4 regions of the Modestobacter sp. SYSU DS0657 genome follow, and region 1 is predicted to be linked to each of the others. Evidence: predicted binding sites of a transcription regulator. Region 1 holds the regulator's gene; each other region holds the start of a gene.
The links. The regulator LexA, encoded in region 1, represses DNA repair genes until DNA is damaged. The targets are predictions, from matches to a motif close to TCGAACANNTGTTCGA.

Region 2: dinB (DNA polymerase IV) is a predicted target of LexA. The motif match lies at 2,200-2,215, and genes of this name have one in related genera.
Region 3: ACI79A_RS09680 (DUF222 domain-containing protein) is a predicted target of LexA. The motif match lies at 1,363-1,378, and genes of this name have one in related genera.
Region 4: ACI79A_RS07615 (DUF222 domain-containing protein) is a predicted target of LexA. The motif match lies at 1,669-1,684, and genes of this name have one in related genera.

Annotation. Positions count from the first base shown of each region.
Region 1 covers NZ_JBJHAG010000009.1:15,656-19,360, reverse strand. Annotated here, with positions in the region: gene nrdR (transcriptional regulator NrdR) at 1-373, opposite strand, end outside; gene ACI79A_RS07790 (LysM peptidoglycan-binding domain-containing protein) at 686-1,228, opposite strand; gene lexA (transcriptional repressor LexA) at 1,476-2,291, shown strand; gene ACI79A_RS07780 (hypothetical protein) at 2,336-3,400, opposite strand; gene ACI79A_RS07775 (phosphatase PAP2 family protein) at 3,372-3,705, opposite strand, start outside.
Region 2 covers NZ_JBJHAG010000006.1:7,341-11,045, reverse strand. Annotated here, with positions in the region: gene ACI79A_RS05805 (sucrase ferredoxin) at 1-415, opposite strand, end outside; gene ACI79A_RS05800 (cupin domain-containing protein) at 441-1,781, opposite strand; gene ACI79A_RS05795 (BatC protein) at 1,784-2,074, opposite strand; gene dinB (DNA polymerase IV) at 2,290-3,549, shown strand; gene ACI79A_RS05785 (DUF3040 domain-containing protein) at 3,704-3,705, shown strand, end outside.
Region 3 covers NZ_JBJHAG010000012.1:35,251-38,955, forward strand. Annotated here, with positions in the region: gene ACI79A_RS09670 (aldehyde dehydrogenase family protein) at 1-163, opposite strand, end outside; gene deoC (deoxyribose-phosphate aldolase) at 163-1,158, opposite strand; gene ACI79A_RS09680 (DUF222 domain-containing protein) at 1,472-2,680, shown strand; gene ACI79A_RS09685 (GNAT family N-acetyltransferase) at 2,751-3,206, opposite strand; gene ACI79A_RS09690 (alpha/beta fold hydrolase) at 3,281-3,705, shown strand, end outside.
Region 4 covers NZ_JBJHAG010000008.1:109,063-112,767, reverse strand. Annotated here, with positions in the region: gene mnmA (tRNA 2-thiouridine(34) synthase MnmA) at 1-47, shown strand, start outside; gene ACI79A_RS07625 (methionine synthase) at 96-1,154, shown strand; gene ACI79A_RS07620 (hypothetical protein) at 1,166-1,546, opposite strand; gene ACI79A_RS07615 (DUF222 domain-containing protein) at 1,703-2,974, shown strand; gene ligA (NAD-dependent DNA ligase LigA) at 3,111-3,705, shown strand, end outside.

The DNA.
Region 1 (3,705 bases):
CGAAGCGGAGGTAGGCGACCTCGTCCAGGTCGCGCAGCGGGCCCAGGATCGCCAGACCGACCTCGTGGCTGGGGATCTCGGCACACCCGGTGGCGCGGACGGCGTCCTCGACCTGCTGGGCCAGCAGCGCGAGCTGGTGCTCGTCGACCGGACGGCCCTGGCAGGCGCGGCGGACACCGGCGACCACCTTCGCGCGGGTGAACGGCTCGCTCACGCCGCTGCGCTTCACGACGGCGAGGACCGCCTCCTCGACGGTGGTGAACCGCCGCCCGCAGCCGGGGCACGAACGCCGCCGCCGGGTGGTCGCGCCCTCGTCGGTCTCGCGCGAGTCGATGACGCGACTGTCGGGGTTGTGGCAGAAGGGGCAACGCACTGCCGGTCCACCTCCTCCCGAGGTGTCGCGACCGGGATCACCGCGGTGCTGTGACACCGTGGGACACCGGCCCGTGGACCGCTCCTGTGGACTGCTCCGGGGACATCCGGTGGATGGCCCGGGGAGAACGTGTGGAGCGGCTGTGGACGACTTACATCCGTGTAAGCACTAGATGTTGTGGTGGAACCGTACGGCCACCCCTACAGGTGTGCAAGCCCTGTCGTGCGTGTCGTGTTCCGCAGCTGACCCGCCCGCCGCTCGCGCACCCATCCGTCACAGCCCGGGCCCCGGCGACGGGCCCGCCGCACCTCATCAGGGCAGCTCGAGCACCTGACCGGGCTGCAGCACGACGTCCTGGAGGTCGTTGCGATCGAGGATCGCGTCGACCACCGCGCGCCGGTCCTCGTCCGGCGCCAGGTCGCCGGCGATCGACCAGAGCGTGTCGCCGGGCTGGACCACCACCGTGCCGGCGCCGGCCAACTGCAGCGCGGGCTCCCCGTCGGCGACCACCGCGAGCGTGCCCACCGCCACCCCCAGGCCGACCGCCACCGACAGCGCCGCCACCGCGCGCCGGCCGCGGCGGGTGAGTCGCAGCGGCAGCTCCGCCCACTCCCCGGCCGACGGGCACGGAGCGACGGCTCGGGGCGGGCCGCAGTCGCCACCGCGGACGGGCCGCGCGACCGCGCCCCCCGGTGAGGACATCGGCCGCCCACCAGGACGCACCTGCGAGCGGCGGGCCGGGCGGGGCCCGACCCGGCCAGCGGACCCCGCCCGGGCGGTCGGCGCCGGCGAGACCAGCCGGAGCGGCGGGCGGAGCGGGGCGACGGTGGTGTCCGGGTACTCGGCGATGACCATCGGTGCACTCCTCACAGCAGGCACCCTCGGGTGCGACCTCGAACGCCTGTTCGATTCGAACGTCTGTGCGATGTCTACCGCACGGCACCGACAGGAGTGCACCGACACGGCGCGTGTTCGAACACGTGTTTGAACACCCGCCGTCGAGCCGCTACCGTGCGCAGGGAGACCACGACGGCGTCCCACCCCGCCCCGGCAGGCGGGATGCCACCGGGCAGCTGCGCGCGCAGCCGGACGAGGAGGACACATGGCGGTCGACGGCCGGACGGCGGACGAGCGCAAGGGGTCGAGCCGACGCAGGCGCCCGGCCGGGCAGGCGGCGGAGCCCGCAGCGGACACCGGGGGTGCGGCCGTGCGCGAGTTCCCCGACCGCGGCGAGGCCGGCGACGGGCTCACCCAGCGCCAGCGCCGGGTGCTGGAGGTCATCCGCGACTCCATCGAACGCCGGGGCTACCCGCCCTCGGTCCGCGAGATCGGCGAGGCCGTCGGCCTCTCCTCCGCCTCCTCGGTCGCCCACCAGCTCTCGGTGCTCCAGCGCAAGGGCTGGCTGCGCCGCGACCCCAACCGGCCGCGCGCACTGGACGTCCGGCTGCCGGGCGAGCAGGGCGTGACCGCCGGTGCCGACGCCTCGGCGGATGTGCTCGCCGCCGCCGGTGCGGGCAGTGGCGTCGACGAGGCGGGCGCCCCGGCACCCACCTACGTGCCCTTGGTGGGCCGCATCGCCGCCGGTGGCCCGGTGCTGGCGGAGCAGGCCGTCGAAGACGTCTTCCCGCTGCCGCGCGAACTGGTCGGCGAGGGCACGCTGTTCATGCTCAAGGTGACCGGTGACTCGATGGTCGAGGCCGCGATCTGCGACGGCGACTGGGTGGTGGTCCGCCAGCAGCCCACCGCCGAGAACGGCGAGATCGTCGCGGCGATGATCGACGGCGAGGCGACCGTGAAGACCTACAAGCGCCGCGACGGGCACGTGTGGCTGCTGCCGCACAACCCGGCCTACGCGCCGATCCCCGGCGACGACGCCACCGTCCTCGGCCGGGTCGTGACCGTGCTGCGCCGGGTCTGACGCCACCGTCGGCCGCCGGCCGGGTCATTCCCGCCGGCGGCCGGTCACTCCCGCCGGCGGCGGATCTTCCCGCCGATCCAGACGAACACGGTAGCCACCCCGGCCGCGATGATGCCGGCCGTCACCGGGGCGACGCCGGGAGCCGCGGTCACCAGCTCCCCGGTCGGTCCCGCACTGGGAGCCGGATCGATCGGGGTGCTCGTAGCCTGCTCAGCCGGCACCGGAACCAGGGTCACCGGCGCCGGCAGCCCCTCGCTGGTGACCAGCAGGTCGCGGTTGTTCGCCGCGAAGGTGATCGCCTCACCCTGCGGCGAGTCGGGGAGGGCGATCCGGCCCGGCGCGCCGGACAGCGCGCCGGGCACGTCGGAACCGGTCAGCGTCCAGACGTAGGCGTCGGTGTAGGTGCGCAGGGCGATGCGCTGCCCGTCCGCCGACACCGCGCCCCCGGTCACCAGCAGCTGCCCCGCGCGGCCGACCGGCCCGCCCGGCGTGCCGGTCAGGGTGAGGCCCAGCCCGACCACCCGGGTCATCGGCACCGTGGCCCCGTCGGCCAGCGGCGCATCCGGGCGGTACACGCCGGAGGCGCCGAGCACCTCCTTGGTCACCAGGTACGGCGTGCCGTCAGGCGCCAGCAGCAGTGCCTCGGCGTCGTGCGCCCCGTCCGGGTAGGTGAGCCGGGTGAGCGTGGTGCTGCCGTCGGGGCGCAGCCCGATCAGCGCGACGGTCTCCCGGGCGGCGTTGTTGTCCCCGATGTCGGCCAGCCAGACCGTGCCGTCCGCGGCCAGGGCGAGGTCCTCGGGGTCGTACGGGTCGACGCTCCCCGACCGCACCTCCGCGACGGCGCAGGAGGTGTCGAGGACGTAGACCTCCGCCCGGTCACCACCGTCGTTCATCGCCAGGAGCGTCTCCCCGGCGCTGGCCAGGCCGGAGATCTCCGGCAGCCGCGGGTCGGTGATGGTGCAGCGCGTGCTCGGCGCGGCTTCCTCGGCGAGCGCCGCCGATGGCGGCAGGACCGCGAGCAGGACCGCCGCGGGCAGGGCGAGGAGCGCCCCGTCCGCCAGGCAACGGCGGCCGGCGCGGCTACGCGTGCGGCCGGCCCACTCTGGCACGGACCCAGCGTGACACCACGACTGCGTCGAGTGCGTGAACCACGCCCAAGAGCACGATGCCGACGGCCGCTCCCACCACTGCATCGGTGACCCAGTGGAAGTTCAGCGCCACCATGGCCACTCCGGTGGCCACCGGCCCCAGCACGCTGAGCAGCCAGGCCGCCCGCTGCAGGCGGGGCTGCAGGCCGTACTGGACCACCTGCCAGCGGGCCACGCCCCACATCAGCACGGCGTTCGCCACGTGCCCGGACGGGAAGCTCTCCCCGCCCCGGTGGAAGTACGAGCCCGGATAGGCCGGGGCGGTG
Region 2 (3,705 bases), on a different contig from region 1:
CGTGGGAGCCGTGCGTGCACACCAGGTAGGTGGGGACGTCGGTCGGCTCGCCGACCGAGCCGTCCCACGGCACCTCCAGCAGCTCGGCGTCGGACTCCCGGGTCGCCCAGCGCACCGTCTCCACCCCGGGGGTGGTGTCGGCCAGCGCCCACCGGCGGCCGGTGTCGGCCAGCCGGCCGCCGGGCCGGCGCACCAGCTGCACCCGGACGCCGGCCTCCCACGCCCGCGCCGCCAGCCGTGGGGCCACTGCCCGGTCGAACCGGGACTCCAGCAGCGCGTCGCGGCCCCAGGGCCCGGGCTGCTCCACCAGCAGCCAGCGCCGGGCCGGCGGCGCGGTCGCCGTCGGGGCGTCGCCGCGCAGCAGCGCCTGCACCGAGCAGCGGGCGTCGTCGAGCCGGCCGGCCGGTCGGGGCACGGGATGCCGGGGAGTGGGGGGCCCCTCACCCACCGACGGCGCCATGACCCCCATCGTGCCCGCCGGTGCGCGCGGCCGCCCCGGCCCGGGCGTCGGGGACGACCGCGATCGACTCGGTCACCAGCCGGCGGGCCAGGGTGAGCTGGTCGGCGGCGTCCAGGCCGGGCAGGTCGCCGACCTTCAGCTCCCCGGCGGCCAGCAGCGCGGCCAGCGCGGGGTGGGTGGACGCCGGCAGGTCGTGGGTGCGCCGGCCGGCCACCAGCGCCACCCGGTCGCCCACCGGCTCGCGCAGCTGGGCCCGCAGCAGGGGTCGCACCCGGAGCACCGTGTCGACGTCGAGCGCGGCGAGCGCGGTGGACTGGGCCAGCGGCGAGACGGGCGCGGGGCGCACCTGCGACCAGGCGCGGGAGCGCAGGGAGTCCGCGACCGCGGCCGGGTCGACCTCGCCGATCCAGCGCTGCAGCCCGCTGAGCACCGCGGCGACGTCGTCGGCGGTGGCGTCGGGGTCGGCGAGGTCGACGCCGAGCGGCAGCGAACCGCGCAGCGCCGGGTCGTCGGCGGCGAGGGTGCGCACCAGGTCCAGCGCCGACTCGACCGCGCCCCAGCGGGTCACGGGGTGGATCCCGACGGTCAGGTGGGCGCTGATCTCGCCGAGCGCGACCGCGGAGTGGATGTAACCCCGCGGCAGGTAGAGGGCGTCGCCGGGGCGCAGCACGGCGTCGATGACCGGCGGGCGCTCGGCCGCGGCGGCCACCTCGGCGGCCCGGTCGGTCCAGGGGTGGGTGCGCAGCGGGTCGGGGAGCACCGGCTCGTGGATGGTCCAGTGCTTCTCCCCGGCGACCTGCAGCACGAAGACGTCGTGCACGTCGTAGTGCGGGGAGAACCCGCGCGAGGACGGCGGGGTGACGTAGGCGTTGACCTGGGTGGGGTGGCCGAGGTCGGCGGCCAGCTGGCCGGCGAAGGCGATCAGCGGCGGCCAGAGGCGGTGCAGGCCCTGCAGCACGACGGTGGACCCGTCGGCGAACAGCCGCAGCACCGCGTCGGAGGAGACCTGGTCGGCAACCTCGGCACCGGCGCCCTGCGGGCTGGTGAACCGCTTGGGGTCGACGACCGCGCCGTCCTTGGCGATCCGCAGGAACGGGGTGCGCAGGCCGCGGGTGCTCAGCAGCTCGTCGACCGCCTCGAGGCTGAGCAGGTCGGTGAAGGTGCCGCCGAGCTCGGCGGCGGTGGACAGCAGCGGACGGCGCGACCAGTGCCCGGTGGCGAACTCCTCGGGGTCGACCGCGATGCACCGGCGCAACGCGGGACGGGCGCCGCCCTCCCCGGGGGAGGACGGCGCCCGGTCCTGCAGATCGGGGTCGGGCACGGTCAGGCCGAGCCGTCCGCGCCGCCGTCGTGCACGCCCGCGGCGCCGCCGTCCGCGGCACCCGAGTCGGCCGGGCCCTCGGCGCCACTGTCCGCGCCGCCGTCCGCACCGCCGTCCGCGCCGCCGTCGGCACCCGCGCCGCCGTCCGCACCGCCGTCCGCGCCGCCGTCGGCACCCGCGCCGCCGTCCGCACCGCCGTCGGCGCCGCCGTCGTGCTGGCCGGGCGTGCCCTCACCGGCACCGGAGTCGGCCGGGCCCTCGGTGCTGGTCATGTCCTCGTCGTCGAGCGCCATGGCTCCTCCGATCGTCGAGTCGGGCCGCCGATCGGCGGGCCCGGGGCTGTTCTACCGCGATGATCGACTCGCCACACCTCCGAGTGGCGGGCCCGCCGGACGGCGACCGGTTACGCTCGTCGATGTCGAACACCTGTTCGACGACCGTGGGGAAGGCGGCCGTCGCACAGGTACCGGGTGCGCGCGGGGCGCGGGGTGGTGAGGGGTGTCGCGGAGTGTCCGATCGGGCTGCCGGCTGCACGGTGCTGCACGTCGACATGGACGCCTTCTTCGCCAGCGTCGAGGTGCGCCGGCACCCCGAGCTGGCCGGCACCCCGGTGATCGTCGGCGGCGCCGGCAACCGCGGCGTGGTCACCTCGGCCACCTACGAGGCGCGGGCCTACGGGGTGCACAGCGCGATGCCGACGTCCCGGGCGCTGCGGCTGTGCCCGACCGCCACCGTGCTGCCCGGCGACCTGGCGCTCTACGCCGAGGTGTCCCGCTCGGTGATGGCGCTGTTCCGGTCCATCACCCCGCTGGTCGAACCGCTGAGCCTGGACGAGGCGTTCCTGGACGTCTCCGGTGCCGGCCGGCGGCTGGGCGACCCGGTGGCGATCGGGGAGCACATCCGGGCCCGGGTCTACGACGAGCAGGGCATCACCTGCTCGGTGGGGGTGGCCGGCAGCAAGTTCGTCGCCAAGCTCGCCTCCACCCGGTCCAAGCCCGACGGGCTGCTGGTGGTCCGCCCGGCCGAGGTCATGGAGTTCCTGCACCCTCTCCCGGTCGGGGCGCTGTGGGGGGTGGGCGCCAAGACCGAAGAGGTGCTGCTGCGGCTGGGGCTGAAGACGGTGGGCGACCTGGCGCACGTGCCGGCGCGCACCCTGCAGCGGGCCGTGGGCCAGGCGGCCGGGGCGCACCTGCACGAGCTGGCCTGGGGCCGGGACCCCCGCCGGGTGGTCCCCGACGAGCCCGACCGCTCGACCGGGGCCGACGAGACCTTCGGCACCGACGTCGACGACCCGCAGGTGGTGCACCGGGAGCTGCTGCACCTGGCCGAGCGGACGGCGGGGCGGCTGCGCTCGACCGGCTCCCTGGCCCGCACGGTCACCCTCAAGGTGCGCTTCGCCGACTTCACCACGATCACCCGCTCCCGCACCCTGAAGGTCCCCACCGACGTGGGCCAGGAGCTGTACGACACCGCGCGCACGCTCTTCGACGCCCTCGGGCTGGACCGGGCCCGGATCCGGCTGGTGGGCGTGCGGGCCGAGGGGCTGGTGGAGGCCGACGCCACCGCCCGCCAGCTGGAGCTCGGCGCCCGCGAGCACGGCCGGCGGGACGCCGAGCTGGCCGCCGACCGGGCCGCCCGGAGGTTCGGCGCCGGCGCCGTCCGCCCGGCGACCCTGCTCGGCCGCACGCGCGTGCCCGGCGAGCACCCGGTGGCGCGCCGTGCAGCGCCGGGGACGGGAGCGCGGCAGCCGCCCGGAGCGCCCCGCTGACCTGCCGGGAGTGCGCTGCGGGAGGCAGATCACCGCCCTCCCGGGTGTGTCGGGAGCGCCTCGCCTTTCGCACCCCGCGAACGGCTCGTATCCTCGGAACCACCACAGGCGGACTGTCGTCAGTGGGTTGTGTACTGCGCACCTGGAGGTCGACGT
Region 3 (3,705 bases), on a different contig from region 1:
CCTCGGTGGCCGGGTTGACGGTCTTCAGCGGGGTGTCGGCGCCGGGGGTGAACTCACCGTCGACGAACAGGCCGTAGCTGGGCTTCAGGTCGACGATGGAGCGGGACTCCGGGGCCGGCGCGTACTCGAACAGGCTCGAGGTGGGCTGGGTGGGAGAGGTCATCAGTCCACGCTCACGTGGTCGGGGCCGGAGTAGTGGCCGGTGCGGAGCTTCTGGCGCTGCAGGAGCAGGTCGTTGAGCAGGCTGGAAGCGCCGAGGCGGAACCAGTCGGGGGAGAGCCAGTCGGCACCGGCGGTCTCGTTGACCAGCACCAGGTGCTTGACGGCGTCCTTCGTCGTCCGGATGCCGCCGGCGGGCTTGACGCCGACCTGGCGGCCGGTGGCGGCGCGGAAGTCGCGGACCGCCTCCATCATCACCAGGCAGACCGGCAGCGTGGCGGCGGGGGAGATCTTCCCGGTGGAGGTCTTGATGAAGTCGCCGCCGGCGAGCATCGCCAGCCAGGAGGCGCGGCGGACGTTGTCCAGCGTGACCAGCTCGCCGGTCTCCAGGATCACCTTGAGGTGCGCGGGCCCGCAGGCCTCCTTCACCGCGACGATCTCCTCGAACACGTCGAGGTAGCGGCCGGACAGGAACGCCCCGCGGTCGATGACCATGTCGATCTCGTCGGCGCCGTTCGCGACCGCGTCCCGGACGTCGGCGAGCTTGACCGCCCGGCTGGCGCGGCCGCTGGGGAAGGCGGTGGCGACGGCGGCGACGTTGATGCCGGTGCCGGCCAGCGCCTCCTTGGCCACGCCGGCGAGGTCGCCGTAGACGCAGACCGCGGCGACGGCCGGGCAGGTGAGGTCCTCCGGATCGGGGCGGCGGGCCTTGGCGGCGAGGCTGCGCACCTTGCCGGGGGTGTCGGCGCCCTCGAGGGTGGTCAGGTCGACCATCGAGATCGCGGTGTCGATCGCCCAGGCCTTCGCGGTGCTCTTGATCGAACGGGAGCCGAGCACGGCGACCCGCTGCTGGGCGCCCACCTGGTCGACGCCGGGCAGCCCGTGCAGGAAGGCGCGGAAGGCGTCGTCCGAGCGGGTCACGTCGGCGAACGGGTCGGGTGGGGTGCCCGGGGCGCCGCCGGACCCGGCCAGCGCGTTCGGGTCGAGCACGTGGGTCATGCCGGGCATTCTCCACTGCCCGCCGACAACTCCTCGGCGCTCACCCCTCCGGCTCCTCCCGACGGAGGGCCCGCGAGGGGATCGGATGAGCCGGCTCGGTTCCCCCGGGGGTCGGGCGGCTGCCGTCAAGGAGGTTGTCCGATCTGTGGACAGTCGTCTGACCTGGGGGTTCGGCTGCTGTCAGGGTCTCGATCGCGATATCATTCGAACAGCCGTTCGAGCGACGGGAGGGGTGTTCGTGAGCGACTCGTTGACGCTGGACGCTCCTGCGCCGAACGTGGTGGCGGAGCTGCCCGCCGATGACCTGGAGGGGCTGTTCGGGTCGCCGTTGCCGGCGGCGCTGGACGCGTTGGCGGCCGAGGATCTGCACGGTCTGACGAACGGTCGGGCGCTGGCTCGGACGGCGTTGCTGGTGTCGGTGGCGAACCGGGTCGCGGCGGAGTTGGCCCGCACGGTGCGGCATGCCGAGCTCAGGCAGGCCGCGGAGCACGACGGGCTGACGTCGATGCGGTCGTGGTTGGTCGGGCACGTGCGGATGTCCCTGCCGGAGGCGACGCGGGTGGTGCGGTCGGGGCGGGCGTTGGCGCACTTTCCGGCGCTGGCCGAGGGGTTCGCCGCGGGGCAGGTGAGCGCGGCGCAGTTCGACGTGGTCGCGGACAAGGTGGGCGACCACGAGCGTGCCCGTGCCGAGGAGCAGGGGGTCGACTTGGCGGCCTTCGACCGGGACTGGGCCACCGTCGCGGCCGAGTGCCGGCACGAGGGGCTGGTGCTGGCGGTGCGGCGGTTCGCCGACGCCCTCGACCCCGACGGTCCGGAGCCGGACCCCACTGAGGGCCGGCGGCTCAGCATCGCCAAGCACGCCGACGGCAGCATCACCGGTCGGTTCGATCTGGATGCTGTGGGTGGGGAGAATCTGCAGGCGGCGGTGGAGTCGCTGGTGCAGGCGAACCGGCCGAAGGGTGACACCCGGACGCGGTCCCAGCAGCAGGCCGATGCGCTGGTGCAGTTGTGCGACAACCAGCTGGCCGGTGGTGACCTGCCGACGCTGCGGACGGTGAAGCCGCACGTGGTCGTCGGGATCGATCTGGACGACCTCGTCGACGACGCGACCGGCCCGGGGGCTGCGCAGACGGGGTTCGGGGCGACCATCTCCGCCGCCCGGGCCCGCTACCTCGCCTGTGACGGCAGCGTCTCCCGGATCGTGATGGGGCCTGACGGTGTGCCGCTGGACCTGGGCCGCGACCACCGGGTCGTCACCCCCGGTCTACGGCGGGCCGTGGAGCGCCGGGACAAGGGGTGCGTGTTCGCCGGCTGCGGCGCCCCGACTTGGTGGTGCGACGTCCACCACCTCATCCACTGGCTGCACGGCGGCGAGACCAACCTGACCAACTCCGCGTTGCTGTGCGAACGGCACCACACCAAGGTCCACCACGGATTCCGGGTCCAGCGACAACCCGATGGCCGATGGCGCACCTGGCGACCCGACGGCACCGAGATCCTCATCGGACCACTGCTCACCTGAACCGGTTGCGCGCGTCTCGACCCTGATCGAGTGAACTCCGAACGGCTCGCATCAGGTGAGTGCCGTTCGTTCACGGGCGATGGGTGAAACGAGTGACCCACAAGTCCGGGAGCACCTCGATGTCTTCTGTCGCGGTGAAGCCCACCGACTCGTACAGGGCACGCGCGGGCAGGTTGTCGCGTCCCGTGGACACCACGGTCACCCGCCCGTCCGCCCGCCGGAGCACCTCGCGTACGAGTGCCCTGCCGAGACCGCTGCGGTGCATGGCGGGAGCGACCACAAGCCGGTCGACGTCAACGGTCACCGGGTCGGCCGTCCAGGCCAGTGCACCGACGAGGCGCCCGTCGATCCAGCTGCCCAACCACGAGAGATCGGCGTCCCTCAGCTGCCGGAGATCCTCGTGCAGCCCCGGGATCCGATCGTCGCCGATCAGCTCGGCTTCAACGGCGTAGGCGGCCCGCTGCAAGGTCAGCAGCTCGACAGCCAGTGCATCCTCCGTCGCCGGCGCCAGGTCACTGATCAGCACGCCCGAAGTGTCGCAGCGAGATCCCGGCCGGAAACGCGTCGCGTCCACGGGCGGGTGCGTGCTCTCCTGCTGGTGTGGAGACGTTCGTCGAGGTCGCCCCGGGCGCCCGGCTCTGGACTGAGGTGACCGGACCGGCGGACGGCTCGCCGCTGCTGCTCGTGATGGGCGCCAACGCTTCGGGACTCACGTGGCCCGACGCCCTCGTCCGCACGCTGGCCGAGCGACACCGGGTCATCAGCTACGACCACCGCGACACCGGGCGGTCGACCTGGGCCTTCGACGAGCGGCCCTACGCCGTGCGCGACCTCGCCGAGGACGCGGTGCGGGTGCTGGACGCGCTCGGCATCACCCGCGCCCACGTGGTGGGCATGTCGATGGGCGGCACGCTCGTGCAGCTCATGCTGCTCGACCACCCGGATCGGCTCCGCTCGGCCACGGTCTTCGCGACCGCGGTGCTGGAGGGCGGCGCGGCGCCCGCGCCCTTCACCGAGACCGACCC
Region 4 (3,705 bases), on a different contig from region 1:
GGGGTGACCGGGTGCTCGGCCAGGCCGCCGTCCGCCGCGCGCAGTGACGACGGCGGTCGGCGGGTGCCCGGGAGGGGCGGGCTACCGTCGGCGCCGTGGCCTCGCCGAGTGACTCCCCGGACGACAGCAGCACCTCCGGCACGGCCGTGCCGGGGGAGGAGGACCTGACCGCTGGCCCCTTCCCGTGGGGGCCGGCCTCCGGGGTCGGGTCGTTGCCCGGCGCCGACCCGGTCGAGGCGATGCGGGTGGTGCTCGGTGAGCTGCCGGACTTCCCGCACCTGCCCGAGCTGCCCGGGCGGGGTGCCGGGGCCGACATGATCGGCCGTTCCGCCGGCCTGCTGGTCGACCTCGCCGTCGACCTCACCCCGGCCGGCTGGCGGCTCGTCCCGCGCCCCGGCACCGACCAGCGCCGCGCACGGGAGCTCATGGCCCGCGACCTCGACGCCCTCCACGAGGTCGCCGACCGCTACACCGGTCCGTTCAAGGTGCAGGTCACCGGCCCGTGGACGCTGGCCGCCGGGTTGGAGCGCACGCGAGGTGACCGGGCCGTCGTCGACGCCGGCGCCCGGCGCGACCTGGCCCAGTCGCTGGCCGAGGGCGTCGCCGCCCACGTCGCCGCGGTGGTCGGGCGGGTGCCCGGCGCCCGGGTCGTCGTCCAGCTCGACGAGCCCTCGGTGCCCGCCGTGCTGCAGGGTGGGCTGCCCACGGTGAGCGGGTTCGGCAAGCTGCCCGCCGTCGAGGCGCAGGTGGTCGAGGAGGAGCTCGCCGACGTGGTGGGCCGCATCGCAGCACCCGTCGTCGTGCACTGCTGCGCCAACCGGGCGCCGCTGGAGCTCTTCCGCGCCGCCGGGGCCGCCGCCGTCTCCTTCGACCTCGGGATGGTGCAGGACCTCGACGACATCGGCACCGCGGTCGAGGCGGGCACCCACCTGCTGGTCGGCGTCGTGCCGGGCACCGACGCGCCCCTGGGCGCACCGAAGGTGACCGCCAGCCGGGTGCAGTCGTGGTGGCGGGAGCTGGGTTTCCCGATCGAGCACCTGCACGAGGCGGTGGCCCTGACACCGGCCTGCGGCCTTGCCGGGGCCAGCCCGGCCTACGCCCGGACGGCGATGGAGCACGTCCGGGAGGCGGCGAAGTACCTGCTGCCCGAGTGAGCGGGCCCCGCTCAGCCGAGCCCGCCGACCGGTGACACCACGCCGGTGTCTCGCGGGCAGACCCGCACCGCCTCGCCGTCCTGCAGTGTCGGGGTGAGCGGGTGCGTGGTCGGGTGCCGCGGGCAGGGTGGCCAGTTCGTCGGCCGAGAGCCCCACAGCGCCTCGAAGGCCCACTCCTGCACGGTGTCGGTCACCGCGGCCACCTGCTCGGCGTAGGGCTGGCCGAGGGTGACGGCGACGCCCTGGCCGCTCCCGTCGGCGCTCCACAGCATCGCGCCGGCCCGGCCCGGGTCGTCCGGCCAGTCGCTGGCCTCGATGCGCGGCACGGGCGCCCCGGTCGCCGACAGGTCGGTCAGCACGGGGGCCAGCGCCCGGGTCAACTGCGCGTCCACGCGTCCATGGTGGCCCGCTCCCGAATCCTCGGCTCGTCCGTTGTCAAGACCTGATGCAGGTCTGTGGGCAGGCGGTTGACCTGCGGATTCGTGTGGTGGGAGCGGTCGTGTGGCGATAGACGTCGAACGCACATTCGAATGATGCGGGGGGTGTCCGTGAGCGAGGCGACGACACTGGACGCCCCTGCCTCGAACGTGGTGGCCGGGCTTGCCGCGGGCGACCTGCCCGACCTGTCGTTGAGTGCCGCGTTGGATCAGTTGGTCGCTGAGGACCTGAAGCCTCGGTTCGGGCCGCAACTGCTGGACCGGCTGCGTGGGTTGCTGGTGGCGCAGAACCGGTTGGCGGCGGAGGTGGCGCGCACGGTGCGGGAGTGCGAGCTGACCCAGGCCGCGGAGGTCGACGGGCTCACGAGCATGCGCTCGTGGCTGGTGGGGCACGGGCTGCTGGCCGCCCCGGAGGCGAAGCGGGTGGTGGGCGCCGGCCGGGTGGGTGAGCGGTTGCCGGTGCTGGCGGGCGCTGCGGCGGCGGGGGTGGTGACCCCGGGGAAGATGGCGGAGGCGGCTCGGCGGCTGGCCCCTGCCCGGCTGGCCGCCGCCGAGGAGCAGGGACACGACCTGGGCGAGGTCGACGGGGCGTTGGCGCTGGCGGCGGCCACTCAGACCCATGAGCAGTTCGTCGGTGTGCTCACCCGGTACGCGGCCGGGGTCGACCCGGACGGCCCGGAGCCGGATCCGACCGAGGGGCGGCGGTTGTGGCTGTCGCGGAACGCCGAGGGGCTGGCCTTCGGTGGGCAGCTGGAGGCGGTGGCGGGGGAGAAGTTCACCGCGGCGCTGGAGTCGCTCGTGCAGGCCGACCGCCCGAAGGGCGACCTGCGGACCCGGTCCCAGCAGCTGGCCGATGCCCTGGCGCAGCTGTGTGACAACCAGCTGGCGGCCGGTTCGCTGCCGACGCTGCGCACGCAGAAGCCGCACGTGGTCCTCACCCTCGACGTCGAGGCCCTCATCGCCCCGGCGACCGGTGCGGCGGCGGCGACCACCGGGTCGGGTCAGCTGATCTCCGCGGCCCGGGCCCGCTGGCTGGCGTGCGACGGGAGCATCTCCCGGATCGTGATGGGCCCGGATGGGGTGCCGCTGGAGCTGGGCCGCGACCACCGGGTGGTCACCCTCGGACTGCGCCGGGCGGTCGAACGCCGGGACAAGGGGTGCGTGTTCGCCGGCTGCGGTGCCCCGACCTGGTGGTGCGATGTCCACCACCTGATCCACTGGCTCCACGGCGGCGAGACCAACCTGAGCAACTCCGCACTGTTGTGCGAACGGCACCACACCAAGGTCCACCACGGGTTCCGGGTCGAGCGACAACCCGACGGCCGATGGCGCACCTGGAGACCCGACGGCACCGAGATCCTCATCGGACCACGGCTCACCTGAGGTCGGCCGCTGCGCTGCCCGCTGCCTTGGCAGGGCCGGGCGGCGGCAGGCACCACCGGCGACCGCGGCGCACCCGCGCGGGTGACGCGGCGGCGACCGCCGTTCCTCGTCGGACCCGCCGGTTACGGTTTCCCGCGTGAGCACCGAGGCAGGGGTGGAGCAGGACGCGGTCGACGGGCGCGACCAGCCCGTGGTCGAGGCCGCCGTCGACCGGGAGGACCTCACCGAGGTCCCCGACGAGGCGCGCACCCGGCACCGCGACCTGTCCGAGGAGCTCGACCGGTACGCCTTCGCCTACTACGTGCAGGACGCTCCGCTGGTCAGCGACGGCCAGTACGACGAGCGCATGGCCGAGCTGAAGGCGATCGAGGCGGCCCACCCGGCGCTGGTCACCCCCGACTCGCCGAGCCAGAAGGTCAACGGCGGCTTCGCCGCCACCTTCGCCCCGGTCCAGCACCTCGAGCGGATGCAGAGCCTGGACAACGTCTTCTCCTCCGACGAGCTGTCGGCCTGGGCCGCCCGCGTCGAGCGCGACGCGGGCACCGCGGTCAGCTGGCTCTGCGAGCTCAAGATCGACGGCCTGGCCGTCGCCCTGCTCTACGAGAAGGGCCGGCTGGTGCGCGCCGCCACCCGCGGCGACGGCGCCACCGGTGAGGACGTCACCGCCAACGTGCGCACCATGCGCGACGTCCCGCAGCAGCTGACCGGCAGCGACGACGACGGAGACCTGC